DNA from 4 places in the Klebsiella sp. CSG-1 genome. Region 4 is predicted to be linked to each of the others. Evidence: predicted binding sites of a transcription regulator. Region 4 holds the regulator's gene; each other region holds the start of a gene.
What was found. Region 4 encodes sigma-54, which starts transcription at its own class of promoters, with help from an activator protein. Its sites were predicted from a motif close to GTTGGCACANNTTTCGCTNT; they were not measured.

Region 1 (7,896 bases), 560 kb from region 4:
GCGCTTGGCGGCTGGCAGATTCGCCAGTTTAATCGCGCCTTTGACCGACTTTGCCAGCAGGGGCGGGTCGGCGTCGGGCGTTCATCGGGCCGCTTCAAACCGCGCGCGATCGTCGCCATCGCCTTTGACGACCACGATCGCGTCAGCGATACGCTGCTGATGCGAGGAGTGACCGTCTTCGCCCGCCCGCAAAAAATCCCCGCGATAAAGGGGCAATATCGTGAGGAATTGCGACCAGATATGATCTTTCCCCAGGATCCGCTCTGTCAGAATGCACTATCATTAGCGCTTAAACCGAAACATGTATAATTTCGTTGTAAAAGTAAATATCTTGCGAAATTATCACTTCGAAACTTAACGCAGGATAGGATACTACCGCTATGAAACCACGTCAGCGCCAGGCAGCCATTGTTGAGCACCTGCAAGCGCAGGGTAAATGCTCGGTTGAAGAGCTGGCGCAACACTTCGACACCACCGGCACCACCATACGCAAGGATCTGGTGATCCTCGAAAATGCCGGCACCGTTATTCGCACCTACGGTGGCGTGGTCCTCAACAAAGATGAGCCCGACCCACCCATCGATCATAAGACGCTCATTAACACCCATAAAAAAGCGCTGATCGCCGAAACAGCGGTGCACTACATCCACGATGGCGATTCGATCATCCTCGATGCCGGCAGCACGGTGCTGCAGATGGTGCCGCTGCTCAGCCGCTTCAATAACATCACGGTCATGACCAACAGCCTGCATATCGTCAACGCCCTCTCCGAACTGGATAATGAACAAACGATCCTGATGCCCGGCGGCACCTTCCGTAAAAAATCGGCCTCCTTTCACGGACAGCTGGCGGAAAACGCCTTCGAGCAGTTCAGCTTCGACAAACTGTTTATGGGTACCGACGGCATCGACCTGAACGCCGGCGTGACGACCTTCAACGAGGTTTATACCGTCAGTAAAGCGATGTGCAATGCCGCCAGAGAAGTGATCCTGATGGCCGACTCATCAAAGTTTGGCCGTAAGAGCCCGAACATCGTCTGCGGCCTCGAGCGCGTGGATAAGCTGATTACCGATGCCGGTATTGACCCGACATTCCAGCGGGCGCTGGAAAAGAAAGGCATCGAAGTGATTATTACTGGAGAAGAACATGAGTAACTTTCTGTTAGAAGCCGGACGCCAGACCCTGATGCTGGAGCTACAGGAGGCCAGCCGCCTGCCAGAACGCCTGGGCGACGACTTCATCCGCGCGGCGGAAACCATCATCCACTGCGAAGGGAAACTGGTGGTCTCCGGTATCGGTAAATCAGGCCATATTGGCAAAAAACTGGCGGCCACTTTCGCCAGTACCGGCACCCCGGCCTTTTTCGTCCATCCGGCGGAAGCGCTGCACGGCGATCTCGGGATGCTTGATGGTCGTGACGTGATGCTATTTATCTCTTACTCCGGCAGCGCCAAAGAGCTGGATCTCATCGTTCCGCGTCTGGAAGAAAAAGGGATCCCGCTGCTGGCGATGACCGGAAAATCGCAATCCCCGCTGGCGCTGGCGGCAAAAGCGGTACTGGATATCGCCGTCGAACGCGAAGCCTGCCCGATGCATCTGGCCCCCACCTCCAGCACCGTCAACACCCTGATGCTCGGCGACGCGCTGGCGATGGCGGTCATGCAGGCCCGCGGTTTCAATGAAGAAGACTTCGCCCGTTCACACCCCGCCGGCGCCCTCGGCGCGCGGCTGCTGAACAAAGTTCACCATCTGATGCGCCGCGATGACGATGTCCCACGCGTCGACCTTGATACCCGCGTGATGGACGCGATGCTGGAGTTAAGTCGTACCGGGCTGGGTCTGGTCGCGGTCTGCGATGCGCAAAACCGCGTGCAGGGCGTCTTCACCGATGGCGACCTGCGCCGCTGGCTGGTCGGCGGCGGGACGCTCAACGATGCCGTTGCCCAGGCGATGACCCGCAACGGCGTCACCCTGCAGGCGGAAAGCCGCGCGGTCGAAGCCAAAGAGCGGCTGATGAAGCACAAAATCAGCGCCGCCCCGGTGGTCGACGAAAACGGCCTTCTGGTTGGAGCGATTAACCTGCAGAACTTCTATCAGGCCGGGATTCTTTAAGCCCCAGACGTTTCGCCAGCCGGTGCAGGTTGGCGACATCCAGCGCCAGCGCGCGGGCGGCAGCGGCCCAGTTGCGATGGTTGTCCGCTAACGCGCGGGAAATCGCCTCGCGCTGGAATGCCTCGGTCGCCGCGCGCAGATTGATCGCCTGCATCGGCACCGCCGGTGTCGCGGCGGGCAGTCCGGGCGCGTCGACGGCAAACTGAAAATGCGTCGGATCCAGCCGCACCTCGTCGCCAGCCTGCGTCGCCCGCGCCAGCACTACCGCGCGATGAATCGCATGTTCCAGCTCGCGCACGTTGCCAGGCCACGGCCAACTGCGCAGACTTGCCCGCGTGGCGTCGCTCAACACCACCTGCGCCAGCCCCATCCGCAAACGACACTGTTCGCAGAAATATCCAGCTAACAGCACCACGTCATCGTCACGATCGCGCAGCGCCGGCACCGAGAGCGGAAACACGCTCAGGCGATGATAGAGATCGGCGCGAAAACGGCCGGCAATCACCTCCTGGCGCAGATCGCGGTTGGTGGCCGCCAGTACCCGCACGTCAACCCTCAGGCTGCGATCGTCGCCCACGCGTTGGATATCGCCATACTGCAATACGCGCAGCAGCTTGGCCTGCAGCGCCAGCGACAGCTCGCCAATCTCATCAAGAAACAGGGTCCCGTTATCGGCCATTTCAAACTTGCCGCTGCGGTGGCTGATAGCCCCGGTAAACGCCCCTTTCACATGTCCGAACAGCTCGCTTTCGGCCACGCTCTCCGGCAGCGCCGCACAGTTCAGATAGATCAGCGGATTGGCCGCCCGCGGCGACCCCTGGTGGACCGCTTTCGCCACCAGCTCTTTGCCGGTGCCTGTTTCGCCGCTAATCAGCACGTTCAAATCCGACGCGGCGACGATATCAATCTCTTTTTTCAGCTGCTGTATCGGCGCCGACAGGCCGATAATCTCCTGGCGGTCGGGGGGCGTATAGCTCGCGCTCGCCTCCGGCAGCACGTTCTGATTTTCGAGGCGGGCAATGAGCAGCGCGTTATTCAGCGCTCCTGCCACCAGCGCGGCAATCAGCCGTAGCTCCTCATCGCTGAAGCTATCGAAACGGTCGGCGTCCATACCGTCGAGGGTCAATGCTCCTATCAGGGTTTGTCCGGCAAACAGCGGCAGCCCCACGCAGGCGTGGACCTTGAGGCTCTCCTGGCCGGGAATCAGCCCGTCATAAGGGTCGGGCAGATCGCTGTCCGCCGGGAAGCGGACGACATCCCCCGCGCGAGCAATCGCCTCCAGCCGCGGGTGCCCGGCCAGCGCAAAGCGTCGCCCCAGCACATCCTGCGCCAGTCCGTCGATAGCCAGCGGCACAAACTGATGAGCGTCGTAGCGCAGCAGCGCCGAGGCATCGCATCCCAGCACCTGCCGCAGGGTGGCTATCAGACGCGAGAATCGATCGGCGTGACCAATATCGCTTTGTAAATCAATGGCGATTTTCGCCAGTACCTCTACGGAAAAGCTCATTGCAGCCTCATTGTCGTTTTGACAGTGATTATTGTCATAACGACTATTTTAACCATTGTCATTTTGACAGCAATCAGTTTAAGCAAAAACACATAATATATTTAAAATCAATCAATTAAAAAGTTGGCACGTAACTTGATATAAGCAACTCATCTTATTTGAACACGCTGAATTAATTGAGGTTGCTATGTCTATTCTGGTTAAAAATAATATTCATTGGGTTGGCCAACGTGACTGGGAAGTGCGTGATTTTCACGGCACCGAATACAAAACGCTGCGCGGCAGCAGCTATAACAGCTATCTCATCCGTGAAGAGAAAAATGTGCTGATTGATACCGTCGATCATAAATTCAGCCGCGAGTTCGTGCAGAACCTGCGTAGCGAGATCGATCTTGCCGATATTGACTACATCGTGATTAACCACGCGGAAGAAGACCATGCCGGTGCGCTAACCGAGCTGATGAACAGTATCCCGGATACTCCGATTTACTGCACCGCCAACGCCATTGACTCCATAACCGGCCATCACCATCACCCGGAGTGGAACTTTAACGTGGTGAAAACCGGCGACAGCCTCGACATCGGCAATGGCAAGCAGCTGATCTTCGTCGAAACGCCAATGTTGCACTGGCCGGACAGCATGATGACCTACATGACCGGCGACGCGGTACTGTTCAGCAACGACGCCTTCGGCCAACACTACTGCGACGAGCACCTGTTTAATGACGAAGTCGATCAGACCGAGCTGTTCGAACAGTGCCAGCGCTACTACGCCAATATCCTGACGCCGTTCAGCCGCCTGGTGACGCCAAAAATCACCGAAATCCTCGGCTTCAACCTGCCGGTCGACATGATAGCCACCTCCCACGGCGTGGTCTGGCGCGACAATCCGACGCAAATCGTCGAGCTGTACCTGAAATGGGCGGCGGATTATCAGGAAGATCGCATCACTCTCTTCTACGACACCATGTCCAACAACACCCGCATGATGGCCGATGCCATCGCCCAGGGAATTACCGACGTGGACCCGCGCGTAGCGGTAAAAATCTTTAACGTCGCCCGCAGCGACAAAAACGAAATTCTGACCAACGTCTTCCGCTCAAAAGGAGTGTTAGTGGGCACCTCGACCATGAATAACGTGATGATGCCGAAAATCGCCGGCCTGGTGGAGGAGATGACCGGCCTGCGTTTTCGCAATAAGCGCGCCAGCGCCTTCGGCTCTCACGGCTGGAGCGGCGGTGCGGTCGATCGCCTGTCCACCCGTTTACAGGATGCCGGTTTTGAAATGTCGCTGAGCCTGAAGGCGAAATGGCGCCCGGACCTCGACGCGCTGGAACTGTGCCGCGAACATGGCCGTGAAATTGCCCGCCAGTGGGCGCTCTCGCCGCTGCCGGTCGCCGCAGCACAGAGCGCGCCGGAACAGGAAAACTGCGCTTGTGCCGCCGCTGCGGCAGCCGATCTCGGCCCGTCGATGCAGTGCAGCGTCTGCCAGTGGGTTTACGATCCGGCGACAGGCGAGCCGAACCAGGATGTCCAGCCGGGGACGCCGTGGAGCGAGGTCCCGGATAACTTCCTGTGCCCGGAATGCTCTCTCGGTAAAGAGGTATTTGATGTCCTGGCAACGGAGGCAAAATGAGTGATGGTATCGTGATCATCGGCTCGGGCTTCGCGGCCCGTCAACTGGTGAAAAATATTCGTAAGCAGGATACGCACATTCCGCTGACGCTGATCGCTGCCGACAGCATGGATGAGTATAACAAACCGGATCTCAGCCACGTCATCAGCCGCGGTCAGAATGCCGAGGATCTGACCCTGCAAACCGCCGGGGAGTTTGCCGAACAGTATAACCTGCGCCTGTTCCCCCACGTCCGGGTGAGCAATATCGACGCCGAGGCCAAAGTGGTCAAAAGCCAGGATCGCGAGTGGCGCTACGACAAGCTGGTGCTGGCGACCGGCGCCGCGCCGTTTATTCCGCCGGTACCCGGACATGAGCTGATGCTGACCCTCAACAGCCAACGCGACTACGGCGCCGCGCAGAGTCAGCTCCACGATGCGCAACGCGTGCTGATCGTCGGCGGCGGTCTGATTGGCTGCGAGCTGGCGATGGACTTCTGCCGCGCCGGGAAGGCGGTGACGGTAGTCGATAACTCCGCCAGCGTGCTCTCAGCGTTGATGCCGCCGGAGGTCAGCAGCCGCCTGCAGCATCGGTTAACCGATATAGGCGTGCACCTGATGCTGAAAACCCAGCTTGCAGGGCTGGAGCAAACCGCCGACGGCATTCGCGTCAGCCTCGACCGCCAGCGCAGCGTCACCGTCGATGCGGTGGTCGCCGCCGCCGGTCTACGCCCGGAAACGGCTCTGGCGCGCCATGCCGGGTTGCTGATTCGTCGTGGCGTGGTGGTGAACAGCCGGCTGCAAACCAGCGATCCGGCAATTTACGCCCTCGGCGACTGCGCGGAAATCAATGGCAGCGTCCTGCCATTTCTGCAGCCGATTTTACTGAGCGCGATGTGCCTCGCTAAAAACCTGCTGTCACAGGCGAGCGAACTGACGCTGCCGCCGATGCTGGTGAAGGTGAAAACCCCGGATCTGCCGCTGCATCTGGCCGGAGATACGCGGCGCGAAGACCTAACGTGGAATATCGTTGCCGCCAACGACGGCCTGGTGGCTAAAGGCGTGGATGCGGAGAACCAGCTGCGTGCTTTTGTGGTCAGCGAGGAGCGAATGAAGGAGGCCTTTGCATTACTCAAACAATTGGTACGTTAAGCTGCCCGAGCGGGCGTTATTCCCGGGTGGCGGCGTAAACGCCTTACCCGGGCTACAGAGTCTGCGCCGGTATTTCTCCGGGCGCCGCGACGCTTACCCGGCCTGCCGTTCGGCATTTGTCCCGTAGGCCCGCGCAAGCGCAGCGCCGCCGGGCAACATGCCAGCTGCGTGCTTTTGTGGTCAGCGAGGAGCGAATGAAGGAGGCCTTTGCATTGCTCAAACAATTGATACGTTAAGCTGCCCGAACGGGCGTTATTCCCGGGTGGCGGCGTAAACGCCTTACCCGGGCTACAGATTCTACGCCGGTATTTCGCCGGGTGCCGCGACGCTTACCCGGCCTGCCGTTCGGCATTCGTCCCGTAGGCCCGCGCAAGCGCAGCGCCGCCGGGCAACATGCCAGCTGCGTGCTTTTGTGGTCAGCAAGGAGCGAATGAAGGAGGCCTTTGCATTGCTCAAACAATTGGTACGTTAAGCTGCCCGAACGGGCGTTATTCCCGGGTGGCGGCGTAAACGCCTTACCCGGGCTACAGATTCTGCGCCGGTATTTCGCCGGACGCCGCGACGCTTACCCGGGCTACAGATTCTGCGTCGGTATTTTGCCGGGCGGCGCAACGCCTACCCGGGCTACAGATTCTGCGCCGGTATTTTGCCGGGCGCCGCGACGCTTACCCGACCTGCCGTCCGGCATTCGTCCCGTAGGCCCGCGCAAGCGCAGCGCCGCCGGGCAGCATGCCATCCGACCTCAGGTAGCCCAGCTAAGCGCAGCGCGAGCCGGGACGATATCCCCGACCTACTGCGCCAGATTATCGTATCCGCGCCAGCGGTAATTGAGCACCGACAGCACCCAGCAGGCGACAAACAGCCCGATAACCACAAAACCGGCGTCGCCGAGATTATCGTTCAGCGCGCCGACCCAGCGCCATAGCCCGCCGCTGAGCGAAAACTTGTCCATCAGCAGCCCCAGCGCTTCCAGACCACCGATAAATAACGCCACCACCACCGACGTACCGGTAATGGTCATATTGTAATAGAGCTTGCGCTGCGGTTTGCTAAACGCCCAGCCGTAGGCGCCGACCATCAGCACATTATCGAGGGTATCCACCAGCGCCATGCCGCTGGCAAACAGCGCCGGAAAGACCATGATCGACCAGATGGACATGCCGCTTGACGCGCTGGCGGCAGAAATCCCCAGTACGCCGATCTCTGTCGCGGTATCAAAACCGAGGCCGAACAAAAAGCCGACCAGGTACATCTGCCAGCTGCGACTAATCAGGCGGAAGGTTTTACCGAACAGCCAGCTCATCATGCCGCCGCCGGCCGCCACCTCATCGCTCACCTTGCCGCCTCTCTTCCACGCGCGAAAACTGCGCCAGACGCTGCGTAAAATCACCAGGTTGATAAACGCCATCAGCAATAAAAACAGCGCCGAGATCGCTGTGCCAATCACGCTGCCGGTATCGTGAAGCCAGTTCATCTGCTGGCCGAAAGCGGTGGCGGTCGCGGCAATCGCC
Region 2 (7,896 bases), on a different contig from region 4:
GGCCTCTCTTCGGAAAGCGAGTGGCTCTCTGCTGACTGACGCGCGGCTATCGCGCCAGGGCAAAAAAAAACCCCGCCATCAAGGCGGGGTTCTGGCATCGACAGAAGCGGGAATTAATCTTCTTTCGCACCGCGCATTGCGCGTTTACGGTCGTTCTCGGTCAGATGACGTTTACGGATACGAACGGAAGTTGGGGTCACTTCTACCAGTTCGTCGTCATCGATGAACTCCAGAGCCTGCTCCAGGGTCATCTTCACTGGCGGAACCAGGACCGTTGCTTCGTCAGTACCGGAAGCACGCATGTTGGTCAGTTTCTTACCGGTCAGGCAGTTTACAGTCAGGTCGTTAGAACGACTGTGAATACCGATGATCTGGCCTTCGTAAACTTCAGCACCGTGACCCAGGAACAGCTTACCGCGGTCCTGCAGGCTGAACAGGGCAAACGCAACCGCTTTACCCTGACCGTTGGAGATCAGTACGCCGTTCTGACGCTGGCCCACATCGCCCGCACGAATGTCATCGTAGTGGCTGAAGGTGGAGTACAGCAGACCAGTACCGGAAGTCATGGTCATGAACTCAGAACGGAAGCCGATCAGGCCACGGCTTGGGATCACGTAGTCGAGACGTACGCGGCCTTTGCCATCTGGATTCATGTTTTTCAGGTCGCCTTTACGCTCACCCAGAGCCTGCATGACAGAACCCTGATGCTGCTCTTCAACGTCCAGCGTTACGTTTTCGAACGGCTCTTGTTTACGGCCGTCGATTTCGCGGAAGATAACTTTCGGACGGGAAACCGCCATTTCGAAACCTTCACGACGCATATTTTCGATCAGAACCGACAGGTGCAGTTCACCACGACCGGAAACGCGGAATGCATCAGCATCCGGAGTTTCTTCAACGCGCAGCGCCACGTTATGCACCAGCTCTTTGTTCAGACGGTCAAGAATCTGACGAGAGGTAACGTACTTACCTTCTTTACCACAGAACGGAGAGGTGTTAACGCAGAAGAACATGGAGACGGTTGGCTCATCGACTGACAGCGCCGGCAGCGCTTCAACATTCTGCGGATCGCAGATGGTGTCAGAGATGTTCAGTTCGCCCAGACCGGTGATCGCGATGATATCGCCCGCTTCAGCAATATCGCTGTCGATACGCTCCAGGCCCAGGTGGGTCAGAACTTTACCCACTTTACCGTTACGGGTTTTGCCTTCGCTATCAACGATAGTGACCTGCTGGTTTGGCTTCACTTTACCGCGTTTGATGCGGCCGATGCCAATGACGCCAACGTAGTTGTTGTAATCCAGCTGGGAGATTTGCATCTGCAGCGGACCATCAAGGTCAACGTTCGGTGCCGGAACACGATCGACGATAGTCTGATACAGCGGAGTCATATCTTCAGCCATATCTTCGTGATCCAGACCCGCAATACCGTTCAGCGCAGAAGCGTAAACGATCGGGAAGTCCAGCTGTTCGTCGGTAGCGTCGAGGTTAACGAACAGGTCGAATACCTGATCGACAACCCAGTCAGGACGCGCGCCAGGACGGTCAACTTTGTTGATGACAACAATGGGCTTCAGGCCATGAGCAAATGCCTTCTTGGTTACGAAGCGCGTCTGCGGCATTGGGCCATCCATTGCGTCAACAACCAGCAGAACGGAATCAACCATGGACATTACACGCTCAACTTCACCACCGAAGTCGGCGTGCCCAGGGGTATCAACGATGTTGATACGGTAGTCATTCCATTTAATGGCGGTGTTTTTCGCGAGGATGGTAATCCCACGCTCTTTCTCCAAATCGTTGGAGTCCATCACTCGCTCTTGAGTTTCGGCACGCGCGTCGAACGTACCGGATTGCTGCAGCAGCTTATCAACCAGGGTAGTTTTACCATGGTCAACGTGCGCGATGATGGCGATATTACGCAAATTTTCGATCACAACTTTGCCTCAGGCATTAGAAATAGCGCGTTATTGTACACGGATTAATCGCAGTACAAAACAGGATCACAAACATCCTCCACAAACAAGTATTGCAGAGTTTCTTTGTGATCGCTTTCACGGAGCGTTAAAAGGGTTATTCAAGGTCAATTGCACCAAAATAGTGCCCAATGTTCACACAATTGCACTATATTGGTGCAATGCATTCATAATGGTGCAGCCCTTTTGCACGATGGAGTGCATGATAACGCCTTTTGGGGGCAATTTAAAAGTTGGCACAGATTTCGCTTTATATTTTTTAAGGCAACAACGCCACATTAAGCAGCTAAAAAGTTTTCGTTACCACGACGACAATGACCAATCCGGGAGAGTTTAAGTATGTCCGCTGAACACGTTTTGACGATGCTGAACGAGCACGAAGTGAAGTTTGTCGATCTGCGCTTCACCGATACCAAAGGTAAAGAACAGCACGTCACAATTCCTTCTCATCAGGTAAATGCCGAATTCTTCGAAGAAGGCAAAATGTTTGATGGCTCCTCGATTGGTGGCTGGAAAGGTATTAACGAATCTGACATGGTTCTGATGCCGGATGCGACCACTGCGCTGATCGACCCGTTCTATGAAGAACCGACGCTGATCATCCGCTGCGATATCCTGGAACCAGGTACGCTGCAGGGCTACGACCGTGACCCGCGCTCCATCGCCAAACGCGCGGAAGAATACCTGCGCTCTACCGGTCTGGCGGACACCGTTCTGTTCGGGCCAGAACCTGAGTTCTTCCTGTTCGACGATATCCGTTTCGGCGCCTCTATCTCCGGCTCCCACGTTGCTATCGACGACATCGAAGGCGCATGGAACTCCTCCACCAAATACGAAGGTGGTAACAAAGGTCACCGCCCAGGCGTGAAAGGCGGTTATTTCCCGGTTCCGCCGGTTGACTCCTCTCAGGACATCCGTTCCACCATGTGTATGATCATGGAAGAGATGGGCCTGGTTGTTGAAGCTCACCACCACGAAGTGGCTACCGCGGGTCAGAACGAAATCGCTACCCGTTTCAACACCATGACCAAAAAAGCGGACGAAATTCAGATCTACAAATACGTTGTGCACAACGTGGCGCACCGTTTTGGTAAAACCGCGACCTTCATGCCGAAGCCTATGTTCGGCGACAACGGTTCCGGTATGCACTGCCACATGTCTCTGTCCAAGAACGGCGTTAACCTGTTCTCTGGTGACAAGTATGCAGGCCTGTCTGAACAAGCGCTGTACTACATCGGCGGCGTTATCAAGCACGCTAAAGCGATCAACGCCCTGGCAAACCCGACCACCAACTCCTACAAGCGTCTGGTCCCGGGTTACGAAGCACCGGTCATGCTGGCTTACTCTGCCCGTAACCGTTCCGCTTCCATCCGTATCCCGGTAGTCACCTCGCCGAAAGCACGCCGTATCGAAGTGCGCTTCCCGGACCCGGCGGCTAACCCGTACCTGTGCTTCGCAGCACTGCTGATGGCTGGCCTTGACGGTATCAAGAACAAAATCCATCCGGGCGAAGCGATGGACAAAAACCTGTACGACCTGCCGCCGGAAGAAGCGAAAGAGATCCCACAGGTTGCAGGCTCTCTGGAAGAAGCACTGAACGCGCTGGACGCTGACCGTGAGTTCCTGACGGCTGGCGGCGTGTTCACCAACGACGCTATCGATGCTTACATCGCCCTGCGTATTGAAGAAAACGACCGCGTACGCATGACTCCGCACCCGGTTGAATTCGAACTGTACTACAGCGTCTGATTTTGCTGTAAATCCCCGGTATTCCGTGTTGTGGCGTGGGGTACCGTGGATATTTTGTTGCCGTGGAAACTTTCAGCCCATCTCAGGATGGGCTTTTTTCTCCACCAACACTCTGATCTCATGCGCTTTTTATCTATAAAAAGCTATACTGCACTAAAATGGTGCACTCTTTTCAGGAGACTGTCAGATGGCAACAGGCACTCAGCCCGATGCTGGGCAGATCCTTAACTCTTTAATCAACAGTATCTTACTGGTCGATGACGACCTGGCGGTGCATTACGCGAACCCGGCCGCGCAGCAGCTGCTGGCGCAAAGTTCACGTAAGCTCTTTGGCACGCCGCTTCCGGAACTGTTGAGCTACTTTTCACTGAATATCGGCCTGATGCAGGAAAGCCTGCTGGCGGGCCAGGGCTTTACCGACAACGAAGTGACGCTGGTTATCGATGGCCGCTCGCATATCCTGTCTCTGACCGCACAGCGCCTGCCTGAAGGCTATATCCTGCTGGAGATGGCACCGATGGATAACCAGCGACGCCTGAGCCAGGAGCAGCTGCAGCACGCCCAGCAAATCGCGGCGCGGGATTTGGTTCGCGGGTTGGCCCATGAGATCAAAAATCCTTTAGGCGGCCTGAGAGGCGCTGCGCAATTGTTGAGTAAAGCGCTGCCTGACCCGGCGTTGATGGAATACACCAACGTGATTATTGAACAGGCCGATCGCTTAAGAAATCTGGTCGACCGCCTGCTGGGGCCGCAGCATCCAGGGATGCACGTTACCGAAAGCATCCATAAGGTCGCCGAACGGGTTGTGAAGCTGGTCTCGATGGAACTGCCGGATAACGTCAAACTGGTCCGCGATTACGACCCGAGCCTGCCGGAGCTTCCTCATGACCCGGACCAGATCGAACAGGTTCTGCTGAATGTCGTACGCAACGCGCTGCAGGCGCTGGGGCCAGAAGGTGGCGAGATCATCCTGCGCACCCGTACCGCCTTTCAGCTGACGCTGCACGGCGTACGTTACCGCCTCACCGCGCGTATTGACGTCGAGGACAACGGCCCGGGAATTCCGTCCCACTTACAGGATACGCTGTTCTACCCCATGGTTAGCGGTCGCGAAGGCGGTACCGGTCTGGGGCTCTCCATTGCCCGCAGTCTTATCGATCAGCACTCCGGCAAAATTGAATTTACCAGTTGGCCAGGACATACCGAATTCTCGGTGTACCTGCCTATTCGGAAGTAGAGGTGTTTATGCAACGAGGGATAGCCTGGATCGTTGATGACGATAGCTCCATCCGTTGGGTGCTTGAACGCGCGCTCACCGGAGCAGGCTTAAGTTGTACAACGTTTGAAAGCGGCAACGAGGTGCTTGATGCACTCACCACCAAAACCCCGGATGTACTGTTATCTGATATCCGGATGCCGGGAATGGATGGGTTGGCGTTACTGAAACAAATCAAACAGCGTCACCCAATGCTTCCGGTCATCATAATGACCGCGCATTCGGATCTGGACGCGGCGGTCAGCGCCTATCAGCAAGGTGCCTTTGACTATCTGCCCAAACCTTTTGATATCGATGAAGCGGTGGCGCTGGTTGATCGGGCGATTAGCCATTACCAGGAACAGCAGCAGCCGCGTAATGCGCCGATTAATAGCCCGACGGCCGATATCATCGGCGAAGCGCCGGCAATGCAGGACGTCTTTCGCATCATCGGGCGCCTGTCGCGTTCATCAATCAGCGTATTGATCAACGGCGAATCCGGTACCGGTAAAGAGCTGGTTGCGCACGCCCTGCACCGCCATAGCCCGCGGGCAAAAGCGCCGTTTATCGCACTGAATATGGCTGCAATCCCAAAAGACCTGATCGAATCTGAACTTTTCGGTCACGAAAAAGGGGCATTTACCGGCGCCAATACCGTACGTCAGGGACGTTTTGAGCAGGCTGACGGTGGGACTTTGTTCCTCGATGAGATCGGCGATATGCCGCTTGATGTACAGACGCGCCTGCTGCGCGTGCTGGCCGATGGCCAGTTCTATCGCGTTGGCGGCTATGCGCCGGTGAAGGTAGACGTGCGAATTATTGCGGCAACCCACCAGAACCTTGAGCAGCGCGTGCAGGAAGGAAAGTTCCGTGAGGACCTGTTCCACCGCCTGAACGTGATTCGCGTTCATCTGCCGCCGCTGCGCGAGCGCCGCGAAGATATTCCCCGCCTGGCGCGGCACTTCCTGCAAATTGCCGCCCGCGAACTGGGGGTCGAAGCCAAGCTGCTTCATCCGGAGACGGAAACCGCGCTCACCCGTTTAGCCTGGCCTGGTAACGTCCGCCAGCTGGAGAACACCTGCCGCTGGCTGACGGTGATGGCAGCAGGCCAGGAGGTTCTGACGCAGGATCTTCCCAGCGAACTGTTTGAAACCGCGATTCCCGATAGCCCGACGCATATGCAACCGGACAGCTGGGCAACCTTACTGGGACAGTGGGCCGATCGCGCTCTACGTTCCGGTCATCAAAACCTGCTTTCTGAAGCGCAGCCGGAGATGGAGCGGACGCTGCTTACTACTGCCCTGCGTCATACGCAAGGGCATAAGCAGGAAGCCGCGCGACTGCTAGGATGGGGACGTAATACGCTAACGCGCAAGCTGAAAGAGTTAGGAATGGAGTAATGCTTCGCTGTCCCGGCAGGCCTGTCGCCCGCCGGGATAGTGTTTAAATTACCCGGGAGAACTGCTGCATCCGCGCTTTCTGACGCAGATAGGCGTCAAAGCACATGCAGATGTTGCGAATCAGCAGACGGCCTTTTGCCGTCACCTGAATGCCCTTGTCATCCACATCCACCAGCCCATCTTTTGCCAGCGGTGCCAGCAGCGCCAGATCGTCGGCAAAATAACGCTGAAAATCCACTTCCCACCGCGTTTCCACCGCAGAGAAATCGAGATGGAACTGGCAAATCAATGCCTTAATAACGTCACGACGAATACAGTCATCGCGGGTCAACGCGATACCGCGCCAGAGCGCATCTCCGGTTTCATCAACCTGTTGATAATAGAGCTTCAGCTCTTTCTGGTTCTGCGCGTAGCAGTCGCCAATCATGCTGATCGCCGACACCCCCATCCCCAGCAGGTCGGTATCGCCCTGAGTGGTGTACCCCTGGAAATTACGGTGCAGGACGCCGTCGCGCTGAGCAATGGCCAGCTCGTCATCCGGACGGGCAAAGTGATCCATGCCGATAAACTGATAGCCGGCGTCGGTGAGTGAGACAATGGTCTCCTGCAGGATATCCAGCTTCTGTTCCGCCGAAGGCAGGTCGGCATCTTTGATTTTACGCTGAGCGGCGAAGAGCGTCGGCAGATGCGCATAGTTGAATACGCTCAGACGATCGGGGTTGAGCTCGGCCACTTTTTGCAGCGTAAAGGAAAAACTCTCCGGCGTTTGTTTCGGCAGGCCGTAAATCAGATCGATATTCGTCGAGGTAAAACCAATTTCACGCGCATGGTTGAGCAGGGCAAAGATAAACGTCTCATCCTGCTCGCGGTTCACCAGCCGCTGAACCTCTTTATTGAAATCCTGCACGCCCATGCTCAACCGGTTAAAGCCTTCCGATCGGAGATGATCCAGAACATCCAGTTCAATTTCACGCGGATCGACTTCAATCGAGATCTCTGCATCGGCGTTAAAATTGAAATGGCTGCGCAACAAACGCATTAAGCGGCTGATTTGCGCTTTATTCAGGTAAGTGGGGGTACCGCCGCCCCAGTGCAGCTGGTGCACCTGACGCCCGGCAAAGAGCGGCGCGCGATGAATAATTTCCTGCTCCAGCACATCCAGGTACTGGTCGGCTTTATGCTGCTGGCGAGTCACAATTTTGTTGCAGCCACAGAAATAGCAGAGCTTGTGACAAAACGGAATATGCACATACAGCGATAGCGGACGCTGCGGGTAGCGAGCTACCGCCGCGTCAAATTCTGCCGCACCGAACTCAGGCGAAAACTCCAGTGCGGTGGGGTATGAGGTATAACGTGGCCCCGAATAGTTATATTTCTGGATCAGGGCCAGATCCCAGTCGATTAACTGCACAGACATGCTCACTCCTTCCGATGGTGCCGTCGGCGGGTACGCCGCCCCGGCCCAACCGCACCTCGGGTAATGAGCCGGTTGCGCAGCCATTTCTGACGCCGCGAC
Region 3 (7,896 bases), on a different contig from region 4:
TCGGCAACGGCGTATCTTCCGCCGCGTCGAGCGCCAGCCGGGCATCTTTCAGCGCATGGCTGAGCTGCATCTGCGGAGTAAAATCATTCGCCGCGATCATCTCCAGCTTGGCTTTCACATAAGGTGCCGCCAGCGGGCCACCGTCAAGCGCGCCCCAGAATGCTTCTGGAGTAAAACCTAATTTCGCCGCCAGTAACGTACTTTCTGCCACCCCTTCCATCATGGTGATCAGCCAGGCGTTCAGTACCAGCTTCATTTTCTGACTGTTGCCGGCGTCGCCAAACCATTGTGTGCCGCGCGCAATCGCGGCAAAGACGCTCTCGGCCTTCACGCCTCGCTGACGATCCCCGCTGGCAAGCACCAGAATTTGCGCATTCTCCGCCGGTTTTTTGGTTCCCGACACCGGCGCATCAAGGTAGACCATCGATGGGCGAAGCGATGCCAGCAGGTCAACGGCCTCCCGTGTTTCTTCGACGCCAATCGTCCCCATCTGGCAAAAAACGGCGTCTGGCTGGCAAACCGGAGCCATTTCGCGGATCGCATTCCGGGTTGCTTCACCATCGGTCAGTACCGACAGAATCACCTCCGCCGACGCCGCGGCCTGTTGAGGGGTCGCGTGACGGATTAATCCGCTGGCTATCAAATCCTCACCCCGCTCAGGGGTACGGTTCCAGCCGTGAACGGTGAAGCCTTTTTTTAACAGATTGCTGGCAAAAGCATGCCCCATAGCACCGAGCCCAATAACGGCAACAACCGGTAAGTTCATTCCATTTCTCCCGCGTTAATTTCGCACCTGCATAGCGTCCCGGGCGGCGAACCGTCCGTCCAGGTGACGTCGGTAGCGCGCTAACCGGGTAAAGTGCATTCAGTATGCCCGTATCGGCGGAATAAAGGCCAGCACGTTTATCGTCTTTATCCTGCAGAAATCAGTGGCTTGCCCTGGCGAGAAAAACAAACGCCGGCGGGAAATGGCCGGCGGATGGGAACGGGTTGCTTTTAATGGTTAAACAGTGACGCTGTCACTTATCAGACCACGCCGAGATAGGCATTTCTCACCTCCGGGTTGTTCAGCAGCTCCCTGCCCGTTCCGCTTAATTGAATCTGGCCATTCACCATGACGTAGGCGCGGTCAGACAACTTCAGCGCATGATGCGCATTTTGTTCCACCAGAAACAGCGTCATACCCTGCTGCGTCAGCTCTCGCAGGATCTGGAATATCTGTTTGACCACCAGCGGCGCCAGTCCAAGACTGGGCTCATCCAGCAGTAACAGTTTTGGCCGGCTCATCAAGGCGCGGGCAATGGCCAGCATCTGCTGCTCGCCCCCCGATAACGTCATGGCGCGTTGCGCCCGTCGCTCTTCAAGACGAGGAAAAAGCTGATACATTCGCGCTTTGTCCTCATTCTGAAAGCGGCTGCCCACGGGAATGGTCCCCATCAGCAGGTTTTCTTCCACCGTCATATCGGCAAAAATCCGTCGCCCTTCCGGCGCCTGGGCAATACCGTTACTGGCAATAAAATGGGTAGACCGTCGGCTGATATCCTCGCCGCGATAGCGAATCTCTCCTGCGGCGATGCGTGGCTGGCCAAAAATAGACATTAACAGCGTGGACTTCCCGGCGCCGTTGGCGCCGATCAGCGCCACCGTCTCCCCTTCATTCACCGTTAAGGAGACCTGTTTCAACGCCTGGATCTGGCCATAGAACACATCCACCTGACGAAATTCAAGCAACGGTTGGCTCATTCGGCAAGCTCCTCTTCATCCGTCCCCAGATAGGCCGCGATCACGCTGGTATTTGACTGAATCTCCTTCGGTTTGCCGCGGGCGATCACATCGCCATGATCGAGCACGATCACGTGATCGGAAATCTCCATCACCATCCCCATGTCATGTTCAATCAACAATACCGTCACGCCGTGATACTGGCGCAGGAAGCGGATAATCTTGCTCAGCGCCTGGGTCTCAACGGGGTTAAGTCCCGCCGCCGGTTCATCCAGACAGATCATCTCTGGCCCGGTACACATCGCGCGGGCAATCTCCAGCCGCCGCTGCTGCCCGTAGGAGAGCGTTCCCGCCAGCAGGTTAGCGCAATCCGCCATACCGACCACCTCCAGCCAGTAGAAGGCCCGATCCAGCGCCCGGTTTTCGGCGTTTCGATACCCGCGGGTATTTATGATCCCGGCGAGTAAATTACGATTTACCTGCATATGCTGGGCCACCAGCAGATTTTCAATCACCGACATCTCACGAAACAGCCGGATATTCTGAAAGGTTCGTGCCAGCCCCGCCCGGTTAACCAGATGCGTCCCACCGAACATTTTGTAATACAGCCGCGATCCCAGCGCGGCTGGATGGAGAAAATCCGTCGGATGAAGCTTTTGTCCCAGTACCTGAATCACGTCGGTGATCCGCGAACGGGCATGCAGCCTGATCGCCCCGCCGGTTGCCCGATAAAACCCGGTCAGACAGTTAAACACCGTGGTTTTCCCCGCGCCATTAGGGCCAATCAGCGCGGTAATCGACCCTCTTTTGACCTCAAGATTGACATCATTGAGCGCTTTAATGCCGCCAAAATGCATCATCAGATGCTCAACCTGCAAAATATTGTCATTCATGGCGCCACTCCCTTCCGTACCGCCACCCCCGTACGACTGGTACGCACCAGCCCACGCGGCCGCCAGATCATCATCAGCACCATCAGTACGCCAAACAGCAGCACCCGATATTCGTCGAACCCCCTGAGCAATTCCGGGGCCACCGTCAGGACAAACGCTGCCAGCACCACCCCCAGCGTCGAGCCCATTCCCCCCAATACCACGATGGCCAGAATCAGCGCCGACTCAAAAAAGGTAAACGAGGTCGGGTTAACAAACCCCTGATAGGTGGCAAAAAAGACCCCGGCAATTCCTGCCGTAGAGGCTCCCAGCATAAACGCCGAGAGCTTCACCAGCACATGGTTCAGCCCCATAGCCCGACAGGCTATCTCATCTTCACGCAGCGCCTCCCATGCGCGGCCGATAGGCATTCGCGTCAGCCGGTGCTTAATAAACAGCACCAGCAGGACCACCAGGCAAAGCACGGCGTAGATAAAGATAAATTTGAGGTTGGGGTTATAGCTGATGTGCAGAAACTCGTGGATCGGCACCCCGCCGTCTTTTGCCCGCCGGCCAAACTCGAGGCCGAACAGCGTCGGCGCCGGGACGGATACCCCATTCGGTCCGCCGGTAAAACTGACCCAGTTATTCAGCACCAGACGGATAATTTCACCAAAGCCGAGGGTGACAATCGCCAGATAATCGCCATGCATTCGCAGCACCGGAAATCCCAGCAGCGCACCGGCCAGCGCCGCCATAATGGCGCCTGTCGGCAGCATTGCCCAGAATCCCAGCCCCAGATACTGATAACCCAACGCCAGCCCGTAGGCGCCAATGGCATAAAAGGCCACATAGCCCAGATCGAGCAGGCCCGCCAGCCCGACCACAATATTCAGCCCCAGTCCCAGCAGGACATAAATCAGCCCAAGAATCGCGACCGTCAGCAGATATTTCGTGGCGATGATCGGGAACAGGATGGCGAGGAGCGCCAGCAGCGGAATGACCCAGCGCAGCCGCGATCGATAACCGGCGGGTCTCACGTATACACCATCATTCGTTCCTTCAAAGCGGGCGAGGAACTGGCGACCGCTGCGACTTTGCAGCATCAGACTGAGCAGCAGTCGCCCGATCATCACGATGCCAACCAGTATCAACACCCGCTGGGTTGACAGATTGTAACTGTAACCTTTCAGCACAATGCCCACGATCGGGCCAAATACGATCAGCGCACACAATCCGGCCAGGATGCTGTCGATCAGGCAGCGCCTGATATCCACTCCTGGCTTACGGGACACTTCAGCCATGTTTGACCCCTTAAACCTTGGCAACCATCGGGCGACCCAGCAGCCCTTGCGGGCGGAAAATAAGGATCGCCACCAGCAGCGCGAAGGAAAAAACATCTTTATAATCCGAGTTCACCAGCCCGGCGAACTGCGCTTCGGCTACTCCCAGCAGTAAACCGCCGAGCATCGCGCCGGGTAGCGAGCCGATCCCCCCCAGCACGGCGGCAGTAAAGGCTTTGATGCCGATGATAAAACCGATATAGAAATCAAAAGTGCCGTAGTTCATGGTCACCAGCACCCCAGCCAGACCGGCCATCGTCGCGCCAATGACAAAAACCAGCGAGATCACCCGATCGGTATTAATCCCAAGGATGGCGGCCATTCGTCGATCCTGCTGCGTCGCCCGGCAGATACGACCGAGCCGGGTATGCTGGATTATCCAGGTCAGGACGATCATGCCTACCAGCGCCGCGACGAGGATAAAGATTTTGGTCCAGGTGATTTGCACGATGCCGTCGCCAACCTCAAAACGCAGTACGCCGGAGAGCAGCGTCGGGATCCCCTGTTGATTGGGACCCTGGCTGATTTGTACGTAGTTCTGCAGAATAAGCGACATACCGATAGCCGAAATCAGCGGTGCCAGGCGGGTTGAGTTGCGCAACGGCCGGTAGGCGATACGTTCGATAGTCCAGCCGTAGACCCCGGTCACCACAATGGTGAAGACCAGCGTGCCGAAGATCAGCAAAGGAAAGGAGTGAATCCCAAATCCGGAGAGCAACGCCAGCCCGATAGCGCACAGATAGGCCGAAATCATGTACACCTCGCCGTGAGCGAAGTTAATCATGCCGATGATGCCGTACACCATGGTATAGCCGATGGCGATTAATCCATATACGGCGCCTAGCGTCAGCCCATTGATCAATTGTTGTAGAAAGAACGCTTCCATAGACACCATCCTGCCGGTAAACGGGCAGCGAACAGCCTGGCGCACCGCCGCTGCCTTTTCGCGAATAGCCCCTTGTGAAGGGGCGGGAAGTTCTGGCGGTTAGAGCTGGTGATATTTGCCTTTATCATCCCACTTATAAACCACGTAATCCGATACCTTCAGATCGCCCTTGCCATCCCAGGCTTTTTTGCCCATCACGGTATCGACGCTGTGGTTTTTCAGCCATTCGCTGGCTTTGGTGTTATCGGCTCCGATGGCATTATAGGCTGCGGCGATCGCCTGGATCGACGCGTAGGCATACAGGGTATAGCCTTCCGGTTCGAAACCGCTGGCGCGGAATTTTTCAATGACGGCTTTCCCTTCCGCAATGGTGCGCGGATCCTGACCGAAGGTCATCAGCACGCCGTCAGTGAACTGCGGGCCGCCGGCAGCGGTCACCAGCTCTTCCGTCACGATACAATCGCCGGAGAAGAATTTCGCCTGTACCCCCTGTTCCCTCATCTGACGAACCAGCGGGCCGGCTTCCGGATGGCAGCCGCCGAAATAGACCACGTCAGGCTTCAGCGCGCCAATTTTGGTCACCAGCGCGTTGAAGTCCTTCTCGCCTCGGGATAGCCCCTCGTACAGCACCTCTTTCGTCCCGCGTTTCGCCAGCGCGGCGCGGGTGGCATCCGCCAGCCCCTGGCCATAGGTATCTTTATCGTGGATCACGGCGATTTTCTTCGCCTTTAGCACATCCAGCATATAGTTCGCCGCAATAGCTCCCTGCTGGTCGTCGCGACCGCACATGCGGAACATATCTTTCATCCCGCGTTCGGTGATTTGCGGGTTCGTCGAGCCCGGGGTGATCGTCAGAATACCGGCCTCGTCATAGACCTCTGAGGCAGGCATGGTGGATGACGAACAGAAATGCCCCACCACGGCGGAGACGCCGGACTCATCGACCAGACGGTTCGCCACGGCGACCGCCTGTTTGGGTTCACAGGCATCGTCCCCCTGAACCAGCACAATTTTTTCGCCTTTAATTCCTCCCGCCGCATTAATATCCGCCGCCGCTTGCGAGGCCCCTTTCCAGTACTGGGCGCCATAAGTCGCATTCGGCCCGGTAAACGGTCCGGCAACACCAATCTTCACATCCGCCTGTGCGTAAAATGCCATGCTCATACAACCCGCAATCGCAAAATGAAGAGTCAACTTTTTAAGTTTCAGAGACATTCGATATTCCTCAGCGATTTATAGCCTTGCGCCCTGTAATGGCGCGGAAAATATCAATTACTGTTTGGTTTGCCGAAGGCTGACACTGTGCCGTCACGGCCGGGGTGGAAGAAGCAAAAATCCCGCCAGGGAGAAATGGCGCGTCAGATCGCTTAGTGATGGATGGCAATAACGCGTGATAACAACGTTACCGCCTCCGGCTGACGTGCATTTCTGTACGAGTCAGGAGGTCTGTTGCCATCACGTGGCGAGTCGGGAACTGCGGCGTCCATATCGACCAGCGAGCTAAACATAGTTGCTCTTTGCACTCGTTGCGCACTGCCCTGGTGCAAAAGTGCGAAAATGATCATGAGAGTGAATAATTTTGTTGCGGTATTGTGAACAATATAACAAGACGTGCGAGAAGCGGCGCGTTAACGGGGATTCCGCGCTATGGACTCATAGCCCACTCTTATGATTTCCATCGTGCAGGCGGAGCTCACTTCCGGGAAAAGGAGGCGATAACGACCCGACGCTGTCGCGGCGTAGTTAACCGCCAGGGGCCGCCCTGCCAACATAACAGCAGGTCAGACGCGGGGAATACACACACTGATTGACTTGAATTCGAATCGTAGGAGAATGCATCTTCACGCAACGGCCTATAACGATGACGAATATGATTTTCTGCTCTCGTAGCGTCCCTGTTTTCTTTAAAGCGACCCTGTCCGCCGCGGCGGTGGCCGCCGCGCTGCTGTTGGTTAGCTGTTCCGGCAAACCGCCCGCCTCTCTGGTGACCCCGCTTCCCCCGGCGCTGAAACAGCCCCATTTACCCAAAACCCATGAGCCGGTACGCGGCGTCTGGCTGACAACGGTGTCTCGTCTTGACTGGCCGCCTGTCGCCTCGGTGACGATTGGCGACCCAGCAGTTCGTATCCGCCAGCAGCAGCAAGCGTTGACCGATAAACTGGATAAGCTGCAAAGCCTCGGCATCAATACCGTCTTCTTCCAGGTCAAACCGGATGGCACCGCGCTGTGGCCGTCAAAAATTTTGCCCTGGTCCGATATGCTGACCGGCCATATCGGCCAGGATCCGGGCTACGACCCGCTCCAGTTTATGCTCGATGAGGCCCATAAACGCGGTATGCGGGTCCATGCCTGGTTTAACCCCTATCGCGTTTCTGTGAACACCCGGCCAAAAACCGTCAGCGAACTCAACGGGACTCTCTCGCAGATCCCCGCCAGCGTTTTCGTGCTGCATCGTGACTGGATTCGTACCGCCGGCGACCGCTTTGTCCTCGACCCGGGGATTCCGGAAGTGCGCGACTGGATAACCAGCATCGTTGCCGAAGTGGTGGAACACTACCCGGTTGACGGCGTGCAGTTTGATGATTATTTCTACACCGAATCGCCGGGTTCAGCGCTGAACGACACCCAGACCTACCGGAGATATGGCCAGGGATACGCCTCCAAAGCGGACTGGCGGCGACACAATACCCAGCAGCTGATTGCCCAGGTGTCACGCACCATCAAACAGCTCAATCCCGATATTGAGTTTGGCGTCAGTCCTGCGGGCGTCTGGCGTAACCGATCACACGATCCGGCAGGTTCCGATACCCGCGGCGCGGCGGCGTATGATGAGTCTTACGCCGACACCCGCAGTTGGGTTCAACAGGGCCTGCTTGACTACATCGCCCCCCAGCTGTACTGGCCCTTTGCCCGTGATGCGGCCCGCTATGATGTGCTCGCTAAATGGTGGGCCGACGTGGTGAAACCGACCGGTACCCGGCTGTATATCGGCGTGGCGCTGTATAAAATTGGCGAGCCGTCGAAAAATGAGCCCGACTGGATGGTCAACGGCGGCGTTCCGGAACTGAAGAAG
Region 4 (7,896 bases):
TACAGCCCGGAAGGGGCGCTTAACTACCGCTTAATCGCCGAGCATGTGGAGTATTTTTCCGCCCAGGAAGTATCGTGGTTCACCAAACCGGTGATGACCACGTTTGATACCAACAAGGTACCCACCTGGTCTATCAAAGCGGATAAAGCCAAACTGACTAAAGATCGCATGCTGTATCTTTACGGAAACGTCGAGGTGGACGCGCTGAGCGCGGACTCTCAATTGCGCAAAATTACGACGGATAACGCCCAGATAAACCTGGTGACGCAAGATGTTACCTCTGATGACATGGTGACGTTGTACGGGACGACATTTAATTCCAGCGGCCTGAAAATGCGCGGAAATTTACGCAGCAAAACTGCCGAGCTGATTGAAAAGGTTAGAACCTCTTATGAAATTCAGAACAAACAAACTCAGCCTTAAGGTTGCGCTCGCCAGCGCCTTACTGGCCGCCAGCCTGCCGGCACTGGCAAAAACCGGCGATACCGATCAACCGATTCACATCGAATCCGATCAGCAGTCACTGGATATGCAGGGTAATGTCGTTACCTTCACCGGTAATGTCGTCGTCACCCAGGGAACCATTAAAATCAACGCCGATAAGGTGGTGGTGACCCGTCCTGGCGGTGAAAAAGGTAAAGAAGTGATCGACGGTTACGGTAATCCGGCAACCTTCTACCAGATGCAGGACAACGGCAAGCCGGTGAAAGGCCGCGCGCAGAAAATGCACTATGAATTGCAGAATGATTTTGTGGTGCTGACCGGCAACGCGCACCTGGATCAGCTCGACAGTAACATCCAGGGCGACAAAATCACCTATCTGGTGAAAGAGCAGAAAATGCAGGCGTTCAGCAATAAAGGCGGACGCGTGACGACGGTTCTGGTTCCTTCGCAGCTGCAAGACAAAAGCACCAACCAGCAAAAGAAGGGTAACTAATTCGTTATGGCAACATTAACCGCAAAGAATCTCGCCAAGGCGTATAAAGGCCGCCGCGTGGTGGAAGATGTCAGTCTGACCGTCAACTCTGGCGAGATCGTTGGCCTCCTCGGGCCGAACGGCGCCGGTAAAACCACGACCTTCTACATGGTGGTCGGCATTGTACCGCGCGACGCTGGCAACATTATCATCGACGATGAAGATATCAGCCTGCTGCCGCTGCATGCCCGCGCGCGTCGGGGTATCGGCTATCTGCCGCAGGAAGCCTCCATTTTCCGCCGCCTGAGCGTGTACGATAATTTAATGGCGGTGTTGCAGATTCGTGACGATCTCAGCAGCGAGCAGCGTGAAGACCGCGCGAAAGAGCTGATGGAAGAATTTCACATCGAGCATCTGCGCGACAGCCTCGGTCAGGCGCTGTCCGGCGGTGAACGCCGCCGCGTTGAAATCGCCCGCGCGCTGGCCGCTAATCCGAAATTCATTCTGCTGGATGAGCCTTTTGCCGGGGTTGACCCCATTTCCGTTATTGATATCAAACGCATTATCGAGCATCTGCGCGACAGTGGTCTTGGCGTGCTGATCACCGACCATAACGTCAGGGAGACGCTGGCCGTCTGCGAACGCGCCTATATCGTCAGCCAGGGTCATCTGATCGCCCACGGCACCCCGCAGCAAATCCTTGAAGACGAGCAGGTTAAGCGCGTGTATCTTGGGGAAGACTTCAGACTCTGATAGGGTAGAGGTTACAGACGTTTTAGCCGGAGATATTAGCCCTGAATATGAAGCAAGGTTTGCAATTAAGGCTAAGCCAACAGCTTGCCATGACGCCACAACTGCAACAGGCTATTCGCTTGCTGCAGCTGTCCACGTTAGAACTCCAGCAAGAACTCCAGCAGGCGCTGGAGAGTAATCCGCTGCTTGAGCAAACCGATCTTCACGAAGAGGTAGAAACCAAAGAGGTCGAGGACCGCGAATCGCTGGACACCGTCGACGCTCTTGAACAAAAAGATATGCCGGAAGAGCTGCCGCTCGACGCCAGCTGGGATGAAATCTACACCGCTGGCACTCCGTCCGGAAACGGCGTTGACTACCAGGACGACGAACTGCCTGTCTATCAAGGCGAAACGACCCAAAGCCTGCAGGATTACCTGATGTGGCAGGTTGAACTGACGCCGTTTACCGACACCGACCGCGCCATCGCCACGTCGATTGTCGATGCCGTTGATGACACCGGCTATCTCACCATTCGGCTGGAAGATATTGTCGAGAGTATCGACGATGACGAAATTGGTCTCGAAGAAGTTGAAGCGGTGCTAAAGCGTATTCAGCGCTTTGACCCGGTCGGCGTCGCGGCAAAAGATCTGCGCGACTGTCTGCTGGTTCAGCTTTCCCAATATGCCAAAGAGACGCCGTGGCTGGAAGAAGCCCGACTGATCATCAGCGATCATCTCGATCTGCTCGCCAACCATGATTTCCGCTCCCTGATGCGCGTCACCCGACTGAAAGAAGAGGTGCTGAAAGAAGCCGTTAATCTCATCCAGTCCCTCGATCCGCGCCCCGGTCAGTCGATCCAGACCAGCGAACCGGAATACGTCATTCCCGACGTACTGGTACGTAAGGTCAGCGGTCGCTGGGTAGTGGAGCTTAACTCCGACAGCATCCCACGCCTGAAGATTAATCAGCATTACGCGGCCATGGGCAACAGCGCGCGCAATGATGCAGACAGCCAGTTTATCCGCAGCAACCTGCAGGAAGCTCGCTGGCTGATCAAGAGTCTGGAAAGCCGCAATGATACGCTGCTGCGCGTCAGCCGCTGCATCGTCGAACAGCAGCAGGCCTTCTTCGATCAGGGTGAAGAGTTCATGAAACCGATGGTGCTGGCGGATATTGCTCAGGCCGTCGAAATGCATGAATCCACCATTTCACGCGTTACCACCCAAAAATATCTGCACAGTCCGCGCGGTATTTTTGAGCTGAAATATTTCTTTTCCAGCCACGTGAATACGGAAGGCGGCGGCGAGGCATCGTCGACGGCCATTCGTGCGCTGGTGAAGAAGTTAATCGCCGCGGAGAATCCCGCGAAGCCGTTGAGTGACAGTAAGCTGACCACCATCCTGTCCGAACAGGGTATCATGGTGGCACGTCGTACCGTCGCTAAGTACCGAGAGTCTTTATCCATTCCGCCATCTAACCAGCGTAAACAACTGGTTTGATACAACCGATAAGGAAGACACTATGCAGCTCAACATTACAGGACACAACGTCGAGATCACCCCTGCACTGCGTGAATTCGTTAATGCGAAGTTCAGCAAGCTGGAGCAGTTTTTCGACAGGATCAATCAGGTCTATATTGTGTTAAAAGTAGAGAAGGTGACGCAAATTGCGGATGCCAATCTGCATGTCAACGGTGGCGAAATCCATGCCAGTGCGGAAGGGCAGGTTATGTATGCCGCTATCGATGGACTCATCGATAAGCTGGCAAGACAGTTAACAAAACATAAAGATAAACTAAAACAACACTAATTGTCCGGGCGCCGCCCTTGCCTGCTGCCGGCTTTCATCGGCGGCAGGCGAGGGGCGCGCTCAGGTGAAATTATGATGAACAACGATTCGGCTCTACAACTGAGCAACGTCCTTAACCAGGAATGTACCCGTAGCCAGGTTCACTGCCAGAGCAAAAAGCGCGCGCTGGAAATCATCAGTGAACTGGCAGCAAAACAGTTAGGTTTGCCACCGCAGGTGGTGTTTGAGGCGATCCTTACCCGCGAGAAAATGGGCAGTACCGGGATTGGCAACGGGATTGCCATTCCGCACGGCAAACTCGAAGAGGATACGCTGCGCGCCGTCGGCGTGTTTGTCCAGCTGGAGACTCCGATCGCCTTTGATGCCATCGACAACCAGCCGGTCGATCTGCTGTTTGCGCTTCTGGTCCCGGCTGACCAGACCAAAACCCATCTGCATACGCTGTCGCTGGTCGCAAAACGACTGGCGGATAAAACGATTTGCCGCCGCCTGCGTGCGGCGCAAAGCGATGAAGAGCTGTATGAGATCATCACCGAAGCAGGAAGCAACGATGACGTATAACGGCCGTCGCCCCCTACCCTTTATCGTACTGAGGAGAAACGGTACATGGTACTGATGATCGTCAGCGGCCGCTCAGGCTCGGGGAAATCCGTCGCTCTGCGGGCGCTGGAAGATATGGGCTTCTACTGCGTAGATAACCTGCCGGTAGTGCTGTTGCCTGAGCTGGCGAGATCGCTGGCCGACAGAAACATCTCTGCCGCCGTCAGCATTGACGTGCGTAACATGCCGGAATCGCCAGAGATCTTTGAACAGGCGATGAAAAATCTGCCTGAGGCATTTTCCCCTCAGCTGCTGTTCCTTGATGCTGACCGCAATACGCTGATCCGCCGCTACAGCGACACCCGTCGTCTGCATCCGCTATCAAGCAAAAATCTGTCGCTGGAAAGCGCGATTGACGAAGAGAGCGCCCTGCTGGAGCCGCTGCGTTCCCGCGCCGACCTGATCGTCGATACTTCAGAGATGTCGGTACATGAGCTGGCGGAAATGCTCCGTACCCGTCTGCTCGGCAAGCGCGAACGTGAGCTGACCATGGTCTTTGAATCCTTTGGCTTTAAGCACGGTATTCCGATTGATGCCGATTACGTCTTTGACGTACGCTTCCTGCCAAACCCGCACTGGGATCCGAAACTGCGTCCAATGACCGGTCTGGATAAACCGGTGGCCGCCTTCCTTGACCGGCACACGGAAGTTCACAATTTTATTTACCAGACCCGCAGCTATCTTGAGCTATGGTTACCGATGCTGGAAACCAATAATCGCAGCTATCTGACGGTGGCGATTGGTTGTACCGGCGGTAAACACCGTTCGGTCTACATTGCCGAACAGCTGGCTGATTACTTCCGCTCACGCGGTAAGAACGTGCAGTCTCGCCATCGGACGCTGGAAAAACGCAAATCATGACCGTAAAGCAGATCGTTGAAATCACCAATAAGCTGGGGATGCATGCCCGCCCGGCGATGAAGTTGTTTGAGCTGATGCAGAATTATGATGCGGAAGTCCTGCTGCGCAACGACGAGGGGACGGAAGCGGAAGCCAATAGCGTCATTGCCCTGCTGATGCTCGACTCAGCCAAAGGTCGGCAAATCGAGATTGAAGCCAACGGTCCGCAGGAAGTCGAGGCGCTGGCAGCGGTTATCGCGCTGTTCAACGCCGGTTTTGACGAAGACTAAGCATTCCCGCCTCTTCCCCGGCTGTACAACGCTGACCGGGGCTATTGTTTCTGTCGTGACCTCACTTCAGCTTGTTCGCCTGCATAAATCCTTCTCCGCCTAACTGACGCATCTGACGCAGGATCCACGCCTGCCGACTGCGGACATAGCCGGACGGCGCATCGGCGCGAAAGCGAATCGGGTTGGGCAATACTGCGGCCAGGAGCGCCGCTTCAGAAGCGGTTAACTTGCTCGCAGGCTTGTGAAAGTAGCGTCGGGATGCCGCTTCGACACCGAACGTCCCTTCCCCAAATTCCGCGATATTCAGGTAGACGGTCAGAATCCGTTTTTTACTCCATACCGTCTCAATCCCTACCGTTAACCCTGCCTCCAGCCCTTTGCGCAACCAGCTGCGGCCATCCCACAAGAACAGGTTCTTCGCCGTTTGCTGCGAGAGCGTGGAGGCGCCGCGCACGCGGTTTTCCTGACGTTCATTGTGCGCCAGCGCTTTCTCTATCGCTGATACATCAAAACCCCAGTGTTCGGGGAATTTTTGATCCTCCGCAGCGATTGCCGCCAGCCCCATCCACGGCGAGATCTCGTCCATCCCGACCCAGTCGGAATGGGCGACATAATGAAAATCACCGCTCAGCCATGCGCCGATTTGTCGCTCGAGCATAACGGCTGAAAACGGCACCGGCAGTATGCTAAACAGCGCGATGCCGCCTCCCCAAAAGGCTGTCGCAATCAGCAGAATGCGCAATAAAAAGCGTTTAATCATTCGCAACGGGGCCGAACGCACGCTCATTCAGTCAGAACCAGCACGCGAGCCACCAGCTTCTCAATCCCGCTTGCCGCTTCCGCAATGTTCTGCGCCAGCATCCAGGCCGGGGTCGTCACCACCTTATGCTCTTCATCGACGACGATATCATCGACCGGGCAAGGAACGTGTTCTGCCCCCATCTCTTCCACCACCTCAGCGGTATCAAGATCGGTGCCGATGGTTATCCGCAGCGGGATCGGGAAAATTTTTGGCAGCAGCGCCGGGGCGATACACATAAAGCCCAGGGGCTTGCCCGCTTCATGCATCGCCAGCGTCAACGCCTTCAGGTCGCTATCGATCAGGCATTCGGCCCCTTGCGAGGCAAAATTGCTGAGGTTCTTCGCCGCGCCAAATCCGCCAGGGACAATCAGCGCATCCAGATCTTCCGCCCGGGCCGCCGCCAGAGGCTGAATATCGCCACGGGCAATACGCGCGGCCTCAACCAGAACGTTGCGGCTTTCGGCCATCGGCTCACCGGTCAGGTGGTTGATCACGTCCGTTTGCGCTTTATCCGGGGCGAAACAGAGGGCCTGTGCGCCGCTACGGGCGATCGCCAACAGGGTAATGACCGCTTCATGGATCTCCGTTCCGTCATAGACGCCACAGCCGCTCAATACCACGCCAATCTTTTTCATACTGCCAGCTCCTTAGTGCAACTTGCTGAAACCAGTCAAAAATTTTGATTTACACGCATTGCTTCACATATTTTACTGATTCACGTAACAAATTATTTAAGGTTTGCTATCTTAATGAGCGAGCAAACCAAATCCTCAGGTTGCGCTACGTAAAAATATCTCTAAAAATTCTGGCGCAACGACCAGTTCCCTGGTGTTGGCGCAGTATTCGCGCACCCCGGTTTATCCGGGGTCATTTTTTATGTGCCGCAACCCATGCCTTCAGCACGGCCACATCGTTCTGCCACTCGGATTTCATCTCTTCCACCCATTCACCAACGTTATCCGACCACGCCGGCAAGTCCGGAGTCTGAATCTGCTGTCCAAGCTGTTGAATATGCCGCAGGCCAATAGACCCCGCCGCGCCTTTAATTTTATGCCCTTCATCGACGATCCCTTTCTGGTCGCGAGCGGTCAGATTAGACTCCAGTACCGCCATATAGCCCGGCATCATCTTCTCAAAAACCGCAAGGCCATCGTTGATAAGCTTTGGCCCCACCAGCTCGATATACTGCTCAAGCATTGGGATATCCAGCACGGATGCCGATTTACTCACATCCACGGTCGGCATTTCGCACTCATCCTCTTCCGGCGAATCCCAGAATTTTTTAATCATAGCCGTAAGCGCCGGCACCGATAGCGGTTTACTCAGGACGTCGTCCATGCCGGCATCGAGATACTCTTTTTTATTTTTCAGGACGTTGGCGGTCAGGGCAACCAGAGGCGGTAGCTCGTCGGCGGCAAAGTGCTGCTTAAGATGACGAGAAATATCCAGACCCGTCATATCCGGCAGCTGGATATCCAGCAGCACCAGGTCGTACTCGCCCGGTTCAAACATCTCCAGCGCGGCCTTACCGGTCATCGCCACATCGACGCTGTTGCCCAGCTTCTCCAGCACCGAGCGCGCCACAATCACGTTGAGCTCGATATCCTCGACCAGCAGCACGTTCAGCGCCGGCAGGGGCATCTCATCTTCAGTCAGCATATCTTCCACTTCTTCCGCCACCGCCGGCGCATGCACGGTCAGCGTAAACGTGGCCCCCTGGCCCGGCTGGCTGGAGACGTTAATGTCGCCGCCCATATTGCGAGCCAGACGACGCGATACGGCAAGACCGATCCCGGTGCCTGTCGCAGGCTTGCCACCGTGGCTGTCTTTCACCTGATAATACATCGCGAAGATCTTATCCTGCTCGGCTTCGGGAATGCCGATGCCGGAATCTTCCACTTCAA

Region 1: norV (anaerobic nitric oxide reductase flavorubredoxin) is a predicted target of sigma-54. The motif match lies at 3,742-3,761, and genes of this name have one in related genera.
Region 2: glnA (glutamate--ammonia ligase) is a predicted target of sigma-54. The motif match lies at 2,209-2,228, and genes of this name have one in related genera.
Region 3: AC007G_RS11170 (branched-chain amino acid ABC transporter substrate-binding protein) is a predicted target of sigma-54. The motif match lies at 6,114-6,133, and genes of this name have one in related genera.

What each region holds. Positions count from the first base shown of each region.
Region 1 is NZ_JBWNLD010000002.1:617,841-625,736, reverse strand. Features, by position in the region: gene gutM (transcriptional regulator GutM) at 1-309, shown strand, start outside; gene srlR (glucitol operon DNA-binding transcriptional repressor SrlR) at 381-1,154, shown strand; gene gutQ (arabinose-5-phosphate isomerase GutQ) at 1,147-2,112, shown strand; gene norR (nitric oxide reductase transcriptional regulator NorR) at 2,075-3,619, opposite strand; gene norV (anaerobic nitric oxide reductase flavorubredoxin) at 3,807-5,255, shown strand; gene norW (NADH:flavorubredoxin reductase NorW) at 5,252-6,385, shown strand; partial or broken gene AC007G_RS07485 (hypothetical protein) at 6,547-6,621, shown strand; partial or broken gene AC007G_RS07480 (hypothetical protein) at 6,783-6,857, shown strand; gene AC007G_RS07475 (HoxN/HupN/NixA family nickel/cobalt transporter) at 7,176-7,896, opposite strand, start outside.
Region 2 is NZ_JBWNLD010000012.1:93,077-100,972, forward strand. Features, by position in the region: gene typA (ribosome-dependent GTPase TypA) at 114-1,937, opposite strand; gene glnA (glutamate--ammonia ligase) at 2,316-3,725, shown strand; gene glnL (nitrogen regulation protein NR(II)) at 3,913-4,962, shown strand; gene glnG (nitrogen regulation protein NR(I)) at 4,971-6,380, shown strand; gene hemN (oxygen-independent coproporphyrinogen III oxidase) at 6,424-7,797, opposite strand.
Region 3 is NZ_JBWNLD010000004.1:24,123-32,018, forward strand. Features, by position in the region: gene AC007G_RS11145 (NAD(P)-dependent oxidoreductase) at 1-766, opposite strand, end outside; gene AC007G_RS11150 (ABC transporter ATP-binding protein) at 1,027-1,743, opposite strand; gene AC007G_RS11155 (ABC transporter ATP-binding protein) at 1,740-2,615, opposite strand; gene livM (high-affinity branched-chain amino acid ABC transporter permease LivM) at 2,612-3,898, opposite strand; gene AC007G_RS11165 (ABC transporter permease subunit) at 3,909-4,823, opposite strand; gene AC007G_RS11170 (branched-chain amino acid ABC transporter substrate-binding protein) at 4,923-5,981, opposite strand; gene AC007G_RS11175 (glycoside hydrolase family 10-like protein) at 6,694-7,896, shown strand, end outside.
Region 4 is NZ_JBWNLD010000002.1:53,029-60,924, reverse strand. Features, by position in the region: gene lptC (LPS export ABC transporter periplasmic protein LptC) at 1-423, shown strand, start outside; gene lptA (lipopolysaccharide ABC transporter substrate-binding protein LptA) at 392-937, shown strand; gene lptB (LPS export ABC transporter ATP-binding protein) at 944-1,669, shown strand; gene rpoN (RNA polymerase factor sigma-54) at 1,717-3,150, shown strand; gene hpf (ribosome hibernation promoting factor) at 3,173-3,460, shown strand; gene ptsN (PTS IIA-like nitrogen regulatory protein PtsN) at 3,533-4,021, shown strand; gene rapZ (RNase adapter RapZ) at 4,067-4,921, shown strand; gene npr (PTS phosphocarrier protein NPr) at 4,918-5,190, shown strand; gene mtgA (monofunctional biosynthetic peptidoglycan transglycosylase) at 5,252-5,977, opposite strand; gene elbB (isoprenoid biosynthesis glyoxalase ElbB) at 5,974-6,627, opposite strand; gene arcB (aerobic respiration two-component sensor histidine kinase ArcB) at 6,860-7,896, opposite strand, start outside.